Regions from separate parts of the Shewanella sp. 10N.286.54.B9 genome, predicted to be linked through region 1. Evidence: predicted binding sites of a transcription regulator. Region 1 holds the regulator's gene; each other region holds the start of a gene.
What was found. Region 1 encodes sigma-54, which starts transcription at its own class of promoters, with help from an activator protein. Its sites were predicted from a motif close to GTTGGCACGNNNNTNGNNT; they were not measured.
Positions count from the first base shown of each region.

Region 2: flgA (flagellar basal body P-ring formation chaperone FlgA) is a predicted target of sigma-54. The motif match lies at 1,307-1,325, and genes of this name have one in related genera.
Region 3: hmpA (NO-inducible flavohemoprotein) is a predicted target of sigma-54. The motif match lies at 1,415-1,433, and genes of this name have one in related genera.
Region 4: AB4135_RS04965 (TorF family putative porin) is a predicted target of sigma-54. The motif match lies at 1,094-1,112, and genes of this name have one in related genera.

Region 1 covers NZ_JBFRIY010000017.1:16,175-18,385, forward strand. The annotation lists gene hpf (ribosome hibernation promoting factor) at 1-146, opposite strand, end outside; gene AB4135_RS05925 (RNA polymerase factor sigma-54) at 177-1,688, opposite strand; gene lptB (LPS export ABC transporter ATP-binding protein) at 1,825-2,211, opposite strand, start outside.
Region 2 covers NZ_JBFRIY010000040.1:3,800-6,010, forward strand. The annotation lists gene AB4135_RS14715 (flagella synthesis protein FlgN) at 1-12, opposite strand, end outside; gene flgM (flagellar biosynthesis anti-sigma factor FlgM) at 58-381, opposite strand; gene flgA (flagellar basal body P-ring formation chaperone FlgA) at 458-1,171, opposite strand; gene AB4135_RS14730 (chemotaxis protein CheV) at 1,454-2,211, shown strand, end outside.
Region 3 covers NZ_JBFRIY010000022.1:100,933-103,143, reverse strand. The annotation lists gene AB4135_RS08705 (NnrS family protein) at 71-1,327, shown strand; gene hmpA (NO-inducible flavohemoprotein) at 1,446-2,211, shown strand, end outside.
Region 4 covers NZ_JBFRIY010000015.1:74,788-76,998, reverse strand. The annotation lists gene AB4135_RS04975 (response regulator) at 1-506, shown strand, start outside; gene AB4135_RS04970 (HU family DNA-binding protein) at 644-916, shown strand; gene AB4135_RS04965 (TorF family putative porin) at 1,158-1,853, shown strand.

The DNA.
Region 1 (2,211 bases):
ATCTGCTGCATTTTTTCTACGTTCAAAATGACGTGGACATTATTGATCTGATCGAAATGACGTTCAAGCTTTGTAAACTTTTCTTCTACATAGCCACGCAGCGATGCAGTGATCTCGATGTGATGCCCAGTAAGGTTAATTTGCATAGAAAATTCCTCCAAGTGCCTAATTTTGAGTTATAAACTCTTACGTTGGTTTGAGGGCGGGATCAGCATTGCTTCACGGTATTTCGCGATAGTACGACGAGCAACTTTAATCCCTTGTTCTGCCAAAAGTTGCGCCATTTTGCTATCGCTTAATGGTTTCTTTTGGTTTTCAGCAGCGACTAACTTCTTAATAAACGCTCTAATAGCTGTAGATGAGCACTCTCCGCCGTCATCTGTGCCGACATGACTAGAGAAGAAATACTTTAATTCGAAAATACCTCTTGGGGTATGCATATACTTTTGAGTGGTAACCCTTGAGATGGTGGACTCATGCATCTCAACAGCTTCTGCAATATCGTTCAATACCATTGGCTTCATGGCTTCATCGCCATATTCAAAGAAGCCTTGCTGGAATTTAACGATGCAGTTACTGACCTTTAATAAGGTTTCATTACGACTTTCTAAACTTTTGATAAACCACTTAGCTTCCTGCAAATGACCACGGATAAACTGGCCATCAGCTTGGCTTTTAGTGCTGCGAGCCATTGATGCATAATGCTGATTAACATTGATTTTAGGCATGTAATCTGGATTGAGCTCAACCACCCAGCGGCCTTTCTTTTTGGCCACTGATACATCAGGAATAACGTATTCATCTTTACTGCGTGTGACTGCTAATCCTGGTCTTGGGTTGAGAGTTTGGATCAGGCTTATGGCTTCACGTAGCTCATCTTCTTTTAGCTTCGTTTTACGCATTAACTGCCTAAAATCGCGCCCTGCAATTAAATCTAAGTAGTCTTTGATGAGTAGGCGAGCATTATCAATATGTGGCGTGGTCGCGGCATATTGAGCTAACTGGATCAAGAGACATTCACTTAAGTCTCGAGCGGCTACGCCAATGGGGTCGAAATGCTGTACGCGTTTGAGCACGGCTTCAACTTCATCAATTTCTATCTCTGGATCGCCCATCGCCTCAAGAATATCTTCACAGTTTTGAGTGAGGTAACCACGTTCGTCAATAGCATCAATAATGGCGGTGGCGATAGCGAGGTCGTTATCAGAGAAAGGGGTTAAGTTCTTTTGCCACTCAAGGTGCTCATACAAGCCTTCGCTGGTTTCACCTTGGAATGGCATGTCGTCATCACGCATTCCGCCTGAGCTTGCATTTGATGAGACGGTATAGACTTCATCCCAGGTGGTATCCATCGGCAGTTCATCTGGCATTGAGTCTTGAGTCAATGCATCAGAGGTTTCTACTGCGGCACTATCTTGCTGGGGATCGACTTCGGCGCTGGCGCTGTAATCGTTGTCGCTATCAGATTCTGAGTAGCTATCGGATTCGCTGGTGGTGCGATCTTCGTTGCTGACAGCTTCGCCGTCAGATTGCTCTTCATCTAATTCGAGTAGGGGATTAGACTCTAATGCTTGCTGGATCTCTTGCTGCAGCTCTAAAGAGGACAGTTGCAGTAAGCGGATAGCCTGCTGTAACTGTGGAGTCATGGTTAGCTGCTGACCCATTTTGAGCTGAAGTGACGCTTTCATCTTACCGCTATTCCCTACACTGTAATTAAACGTTGAAGCTCGTTAATTTGGCGAAGAGAGCGCAAAGGCCCAACACTATGATTATATTAGTATACTTAACTAGTGCCGCGCTTTAAACGCTCATGTTGTTGATTAACTATAGCCTGAATTGTTCACCTAAGTACACTGCTCTAACCTGCTGGTTGTCTAAGATTTCGGCAGGCGTGCCTTCTGCAATGAGATTTCCGTGACTTACGATATATGCATGTTCACATACGTCTAATGTTTCACGAACGTTGTGGTCAGTAATAAGCACACCTAGGCCGCGACTTTTTAGCTGTTCAATGATTTTTTTAATGTCGATGACCGAAATAGGATCGACACCTGCAAAAGGTTCATCAAGCAAAATAAATTTTGGATTAGCTGCTAGCGCTCGTGCAATTTCAACTCGACGACGTTCACCACCAGATAGTGCCATACCTTGGCTATCTCGTATGTGAGTAATATGAAACTCTTCAAGTAAACTTTCTAGCTGCGCTTCACG
Region 2 (2,211 bases), on a different contig from region 1:
TAAATTAGTCATAATGGCCTTATCTGTTTTGCCTTAATCCGCGTTTAACGGCGACATTTAGTTTAAATCGCTGAGATCACTCTCAAAGTTTGCGATATTAGTTGCAAGCTTATCTGGATCGATTTTGTAACGACCTTCAGCAATAGCCGCTTTAATTTCGTCCACTTTCTTTTGGTCTATATCAGGCATATCAGCCATCTTTGTCTGTACATTTTGCAATTGTTGAGCCTGTGGCGTAATTGACACAGAGTCGGCTTTTTGTGCTGCTGCAGTTTGTGCTGGGGCGGCTGGCGCACTTTGTGCTGCAGAGCCTTTGCCCGCGTTACTGCTGTTTATACGCGATGTTGCCGCGCTATTTACTTGTTTAATATCCATAGCCATTTTGGTATCCAACATTGAATAAAGAGACTTTCTTACACATGCTATCGGCGCGATAACTATTAACTTTAGGCTTATTTTACATTCTTACTTCAACTTGGCCAACAGCGGTGACTTTTGCATTCAATGTTTTTTGCGAATGAGTGTTTTTGATACGGATTTTATCGCCCAGATTCCCATCGTGTAGGGCTTCGCCAACGGTCTTAATTTCAAAATTTTCTGAGCGGGCGAATATAGAAACAGTATCTCCTTTACAAACAATGCAAAGGTGATTATTGAAAATAGGTTGCTGGGGCGCGACACGACGCTTCAATCGTGCACCTACCACTTGATCTATTTGGTCAAATTGTTGACCGCGCAGTGTGGTTTGCTCTACATAATCGATTTCGACATCACTGCTTGATAGCAGGTCGCCTGGACCTAAGGTAGATTTAGCCACGACCACCGGATAGAGAATATCAACCCTCACCGATAAAAATATTTGCCACGGGTAACTTAAATCTGGACTATCGCAACTGATCTTTATCGTGTTGTTACGCCTGATAGCTCGGTCACTGGCAATTTCAGCTTTAATCGGCAAGTAGCAGCTCGGTAAGCTGACACGACTATCGAGGCTCTGAGGAGTGATATTTATCTTAGCTTTATCAGGGGCTTCGATTTTTTCTTCAACTGCGGCTATAGCTAATCGTGAAATGGTCGATATAGAAGGTACGCTAGCAAGTTGATCTGTATTTGCAATAGCGGCGATGGGTACAAATAATACGGTTAAAAAGAGCCAAAAAATTATTTTCATAATGAATACACCAGCTTGATTCGCTAGAATGCACCTAAGTCGTGTTATTTTAGAATTTCTGTAGCGAACTCATTAAATCGTCGGGTGTCATAAAGTTGACTAAAATCGCAACGCTAAAATCAGATAATACAAGCTAAGCAAGTAGCATGCCTAAATGTAGGTGTTAATTATATTGATCAGTATCGGCAGCATCGATGCGCTAAATCAACGTAATAAGTGGTCACTCAACTAAATTGAATCTTTTAGATTTAATCGATAAAAATAAGTACAAGGCAAATTTTCATGTCGAACATTCTTGAATCAGTAAATAAGCGAACGCAATTGGTTGGGCAGAACCGACTAGAGTTGTTGTTATTTAAACTTAATGGGCGTCAACGATTCGGCATTAACGTATTTAAGGTAAAAGAGGTGCTGCAATGCCCTCCGTTAACCAGTTTACCTAGGCTCAATTCAAACGTACGTGGCATTGCTCATGTACGTGGTATGACAATTTCAGTGATCGATTTAAGCGCAGCCACAGGTGGTCGCCCAATTGAGAACATCGAAAACTGTTTCATTATCATCTCTGAGTACAACCGCAGTGTACAAGGCTTCTTAGTGAGTTCTGTTGAGCGTATTATCAATATGAACTGGGAAGCCATTATGCCGCCACCTCAAGGCGCTGGCCGCGGTTCTTACCTCACAGCAGTCACCGAGATAGAAAATGAATTAGTAGAGATCTTAGATGTTGAGAAGATCTTGGACGAAATCTCACCCGTTAATACCAATATCAGTAAAGAGCTTGATGATAAGCTGACCATTGATAGAGATCTGCACCATCACATCATGGTGATAGATGATTCATCGGTTGCCCGTAAGCAGATCATTCGTGCGTTAAGCTCGTTAGACTTGCAAATCGATACCGCTAAAGATGGTAAAGAGGCATTAGATAAGTTACGTGAAATAGCGGCAGAGTTAGATGATGTTTCAACAGAGATCCCGTTGATCATTTCAGATATTGAGATGCCAGAGATGGATGGTTACACATTGACGGCTGAAAT
Region 3 (2,211 bases), on a different contig from region 1:
TAAGCATTAGCGCTGATGCAATAGCGCTAACGAATGACCATTAATCATCACCAATTGGACTACAATACTGATGCAAACGATTAGCTCTCCCAAGACCAAGCAAGTACTCTCTGCCAGCGGTGAAGTCGAGGCTGTGGTAGTAAAATCTGCTTCGCTTTTGGATAAATTAGCCGATATGCCTTTATGGGAACTGGCTTTTAGACCTTGGTTTCTAGTTGCCACATTATCATCAGTGCTTAGTATTGCAGCTTGGCTACTCTTTTTACATGGACAGCTACCTAGCCTAGCAGGAGCAGGACTGAGCCCGGTCATCTGGCATATCCACGAAATGCTATTTGGTTTTGCCGCAACCATTGCGGTTGGCTTTTTACTTACAGCCGCCCAGACCTGGACCAACCGCCGCAGCATACACGGTTTGCCGCTAATGGCGCTAACGCTAATCTGGCTAGTAGTACGTGGCTTACTCTGGTCGAACGACCCAAAATTGCAGCTAGCAGCGGTCGCGCTGCAAGCATCTTGGTGGTTTATCTCAATTGGCTATTTAGCCAGCATGGTGATTAAAGCTAACAGCAGTCGCAACTACCAATTTATTCCTTTATTAGCGGCAATGATGTCATTCAATATCGGCTTTTTGCTAGCTGATATAAATGGCTATACCGAGTTGGCGATGCACCTTTCTCGCTGCGCGATTTTACTGTTTTGCTTGCTAGTCGGCATTATTGGTGGCCGCGTCATTCCATTCTTTACCGGCAGAGGGGCTGAAAATGCCAAGGTCAAAGCCACACCACAACTCGATAAATGGCTACCTTGGGTGTCTCTATTAGGTTTGGCCGTCTTCTTTACAGGCTACTTCATCGAGCTGCCCTTCACTCCAGCAACATTACTGATCTTAGCGGGTGCTATGCACCTACTGCGTTTACTTAACTGGAACAGCCTAGCCACGGTCAAAGTGCCACTGCTTTGGTCACTGCACGGTTCATACTTAGCTTTAGCATTAGGGTTAATCGCGCTAGGTGCGAGTTATCATATTGAGGCACTGCGTTTTGCTGACGCGCTACATTTAATCACAGTAGGAACCTTAGGTGCGATGATCCTCGCCATGATCGCCCGCGTCTCATTAGGTCATACTGGTCGGCCATTAAAGCCTCATTTTTCAATCAATATCGCCTTCGTGCTAATTCTTGCAGGAGCCTTAGCACGAGTGATATTACCGTTAGCTCAACAGCCTATTTTAGCCTGGGATATCAGTGCAACTTGCTGGGTAGTCGCCTTCAGTTTATTCATCTGGCATTACAGCCTGATCCTTGTGCGCCCAAGGCCGAACTAAAACCAATTTTAAGCGTCGAATCAGAATAGATTTGCAAGAGTATAACCTTAAATAACAACCAGAAATTACACCCTAACAGTGCCGCTATAGGGCACAAAAATTGATTAAGGATATTTAGATGTTATCTGAAAAACATATCAGCATAGTTAAGAGCACCATTCCATTATTAGAGTCTGCTGGTACTGCCATCACTGAGCACTTTTATAAACGTATGTTTAGCCACAACCCAGAGCTAAAACATATCTTCAACTTGAGCAACCAGCACTCTGGCGGTCAACCAGCAGCTCTTTTCAATGCGGTTGCAGCTTACGCAAAAAATATTGATAACTTAGGGGCACTAAGTGGCGCCGTTGAGCGCATCGCCCATAAACATACCAGCTTTAATATTCAGCCAGAGCATTATCCAATTGTGGGTCATCACCTACTTGAGACCCTAAGAGAATTAGCACCGGATGCTTTTACCCCTGAAGTCGAAGAAGCTTGGGGCGCTGCTTACGGTGTACTCGCAGGGATCTTTATCGAGCGCGAAGGTGCCCTTTATCATAGAAGTGCCAATGAGACTGGCGGCTGGCAAGGCGCACGACAGTTTACAATTACCGACAAAACCAAGGAATCAGATCTAGTAACAAGCTTTGTGCTTACTCCTGTAGATAGCCTAGCGGTTATTGATTTTGAGCCCGGTCAGTACCTTGGCATTTGCGTAGAGCCTACTGACCATCAATATCGAGAAATGCGTCAGTACTCGCTATCGGATAAACCTAATGGCAAGCAATACCGCATCTCAGTGAAGCGCGAAGCACAAGCAACGCCAGGTGTAGTATCAAACTATCTACATGATCACATCAATGTTGGCGACAGTATTGATGTTTACCCACCAGCAGGCG
Region 4 (2,211 bases), on a different contig from region 1:
TAGAAAACTATCGGCAATCTGGTGTTGTGGCCATACTGCCAAAGCCATTTACTTCGAGCCATCTTGGAAAAGCACTCAACGCAACGATTGATCTACTCAGCCACGATGAATTAGATCTGACGCATTTCGATGTACAAGATCTACGAGTACTGGTGGTTGATGACAGCAAAATGGCAAGAAATGTCATTAAGCGTACAATTACCAATCTTGGTTTACGTATGATTACCGAAGCCCAAGACGGCCAAGAAGCGATTGAGATCATGCAACAGCAGATGTTTGATCTAGTGATCACCGATTACAATATGCCCAGTGTTGATGGATTGGCACTAACACAATTTATTCGCAACGATAGCGAGCAATCTCATATTCCGATTCTGATGGTGTCATCAGAAGCCAATGACACCCACTTAAGTAACGTGTCACAAGCAGGAGTCAATGCGCTATGTGACAAACCGTTCGAGCCTCAAGTGGTCAAACAAATCCTGTTTCAACTGCTCGAAGAGTAGAAAAATTGAGAAATCGTTCCTATTTTTGACTTTAAAGGCTATTTCATAGGCTTAAAGCGCTTTTCAAATGCAAAAGCTTGTGGCATGTTAGATAGCGCTACTAACAAATAAATCTACGGAAAGAAGAGACGATTCAAATGAATAAGACTGAACTTGTTGCAAAAATGGCTGAATCTGCGGAATTAACGAAAGCTGAAGCCGCACGTGCATTAAAATCTTTTGAAGAAACTGTTGCAGAAGCGATGAAGAATGGAGAGAAAATCTCTATTGTTGGTTTTGGCTCTTTTGAAACTTCAGAGCGTGCAGCTCGCACAGGTCGTAACCCACAGACTGGTAAAGAGATCCAGATCCCAGCGGCTACAGTACCTAAGTTTAAAGCGGGTAAAACGCTTAAAGATAGCGTTAACTAATCACAATCTCTGTGATTAATATAAAACCTCCTCTAAGGAGGTTTTTTTATGCCTGCAGAAACCTATCTTCCGCTTCAATATTGCACTAAACCAGTGCCTCTTGCCCTAAATTGACTCAAAATAGACATTTCATAACCAATAAAACTACCTAAAGCAATGTTTTATAATATGAAATTTTCTGGCTTGGTCCTTGCTTTATCCTCTATGACAATGACAAAAATGATAATCTTAGGGGAAGAGAATGAACAAGCTATTATTTGGTACTGCTGTTATCACCACAACTTTACTACTGAGTGCTTCAGCACATGCAGCGGTCGAAGCCAACATTGGAGCGACATCTAACTATTTGTGGCGCGGTATAACTCAAACAGATGATGCTGTCGCGGTGCAAGGCGGAGTCGATTACAGCCATGATGCCGGCTTCTATGCGGGTACTTGGGCTTCTAATGTCGACTTTGGCAATGAAACCAGCTATGAAATTGATTTTTATGCAGGGTTTGCTGGCAGTATTGGTGATGAGTTTGGTTACGACATTAGTTATCTTTACTACGCATATCCAGATGCTAATGACAGCGTTGATTTCGGTGAAGTGACGCTAGCAGCCAGTTGGAAATGGATTGAAGTAAGCTATGCCCATGTCGTCAATGCAGGAAGTGATGTCACTGGCGTCCCAGCACTTGATGAGAAAGATATGGGTTACCTGCAAACCACTGTCACTTTGCCATTATCAGACACTTTATCAGTTGCTGCCCACTACGGTTACTCAACGGGTGATGTGGTAACGGCTTGGTATGGCACAGATAACTATGCTGACTACTCACTTTCACTAAGTAAAGATACAGATTTTGGTACTGTCTCCTTTATGGTGAGTGATACCGATCTTGAAGAAGATGATGCAAAAGTTTTACTCGGTTACAGCTACAGCTTTGACCTCTAGTCACCAAGCTTAGCGCAAACAAGCATCAATTCAGGGTGTTTTTGGCAAGCTAGTGCAAAGTGAAAGCATGATGCAGTGGGCTCCCATTGCATTTTCATTCAATGCATAATCAGCTCTGGCAACCCAAAGCGCCCTCCTAGCTCGCGATCTTAGCGGTAAACTCAACTGAATCAGTCCGAGGTTAAATCTAAAACAACCTAATGTACCGTTATTTAATTTCACTAAAACTCACATTAAGTAGTATTTAAAACCATTCAATGGACCAAACTGTAATTTTGTTACATAGATCGCATATTTTAATTTAATTGCCTGCTAAATTCCTTCTTAAGCGCTCACTAATGTGGCGGTAAACTCCGCT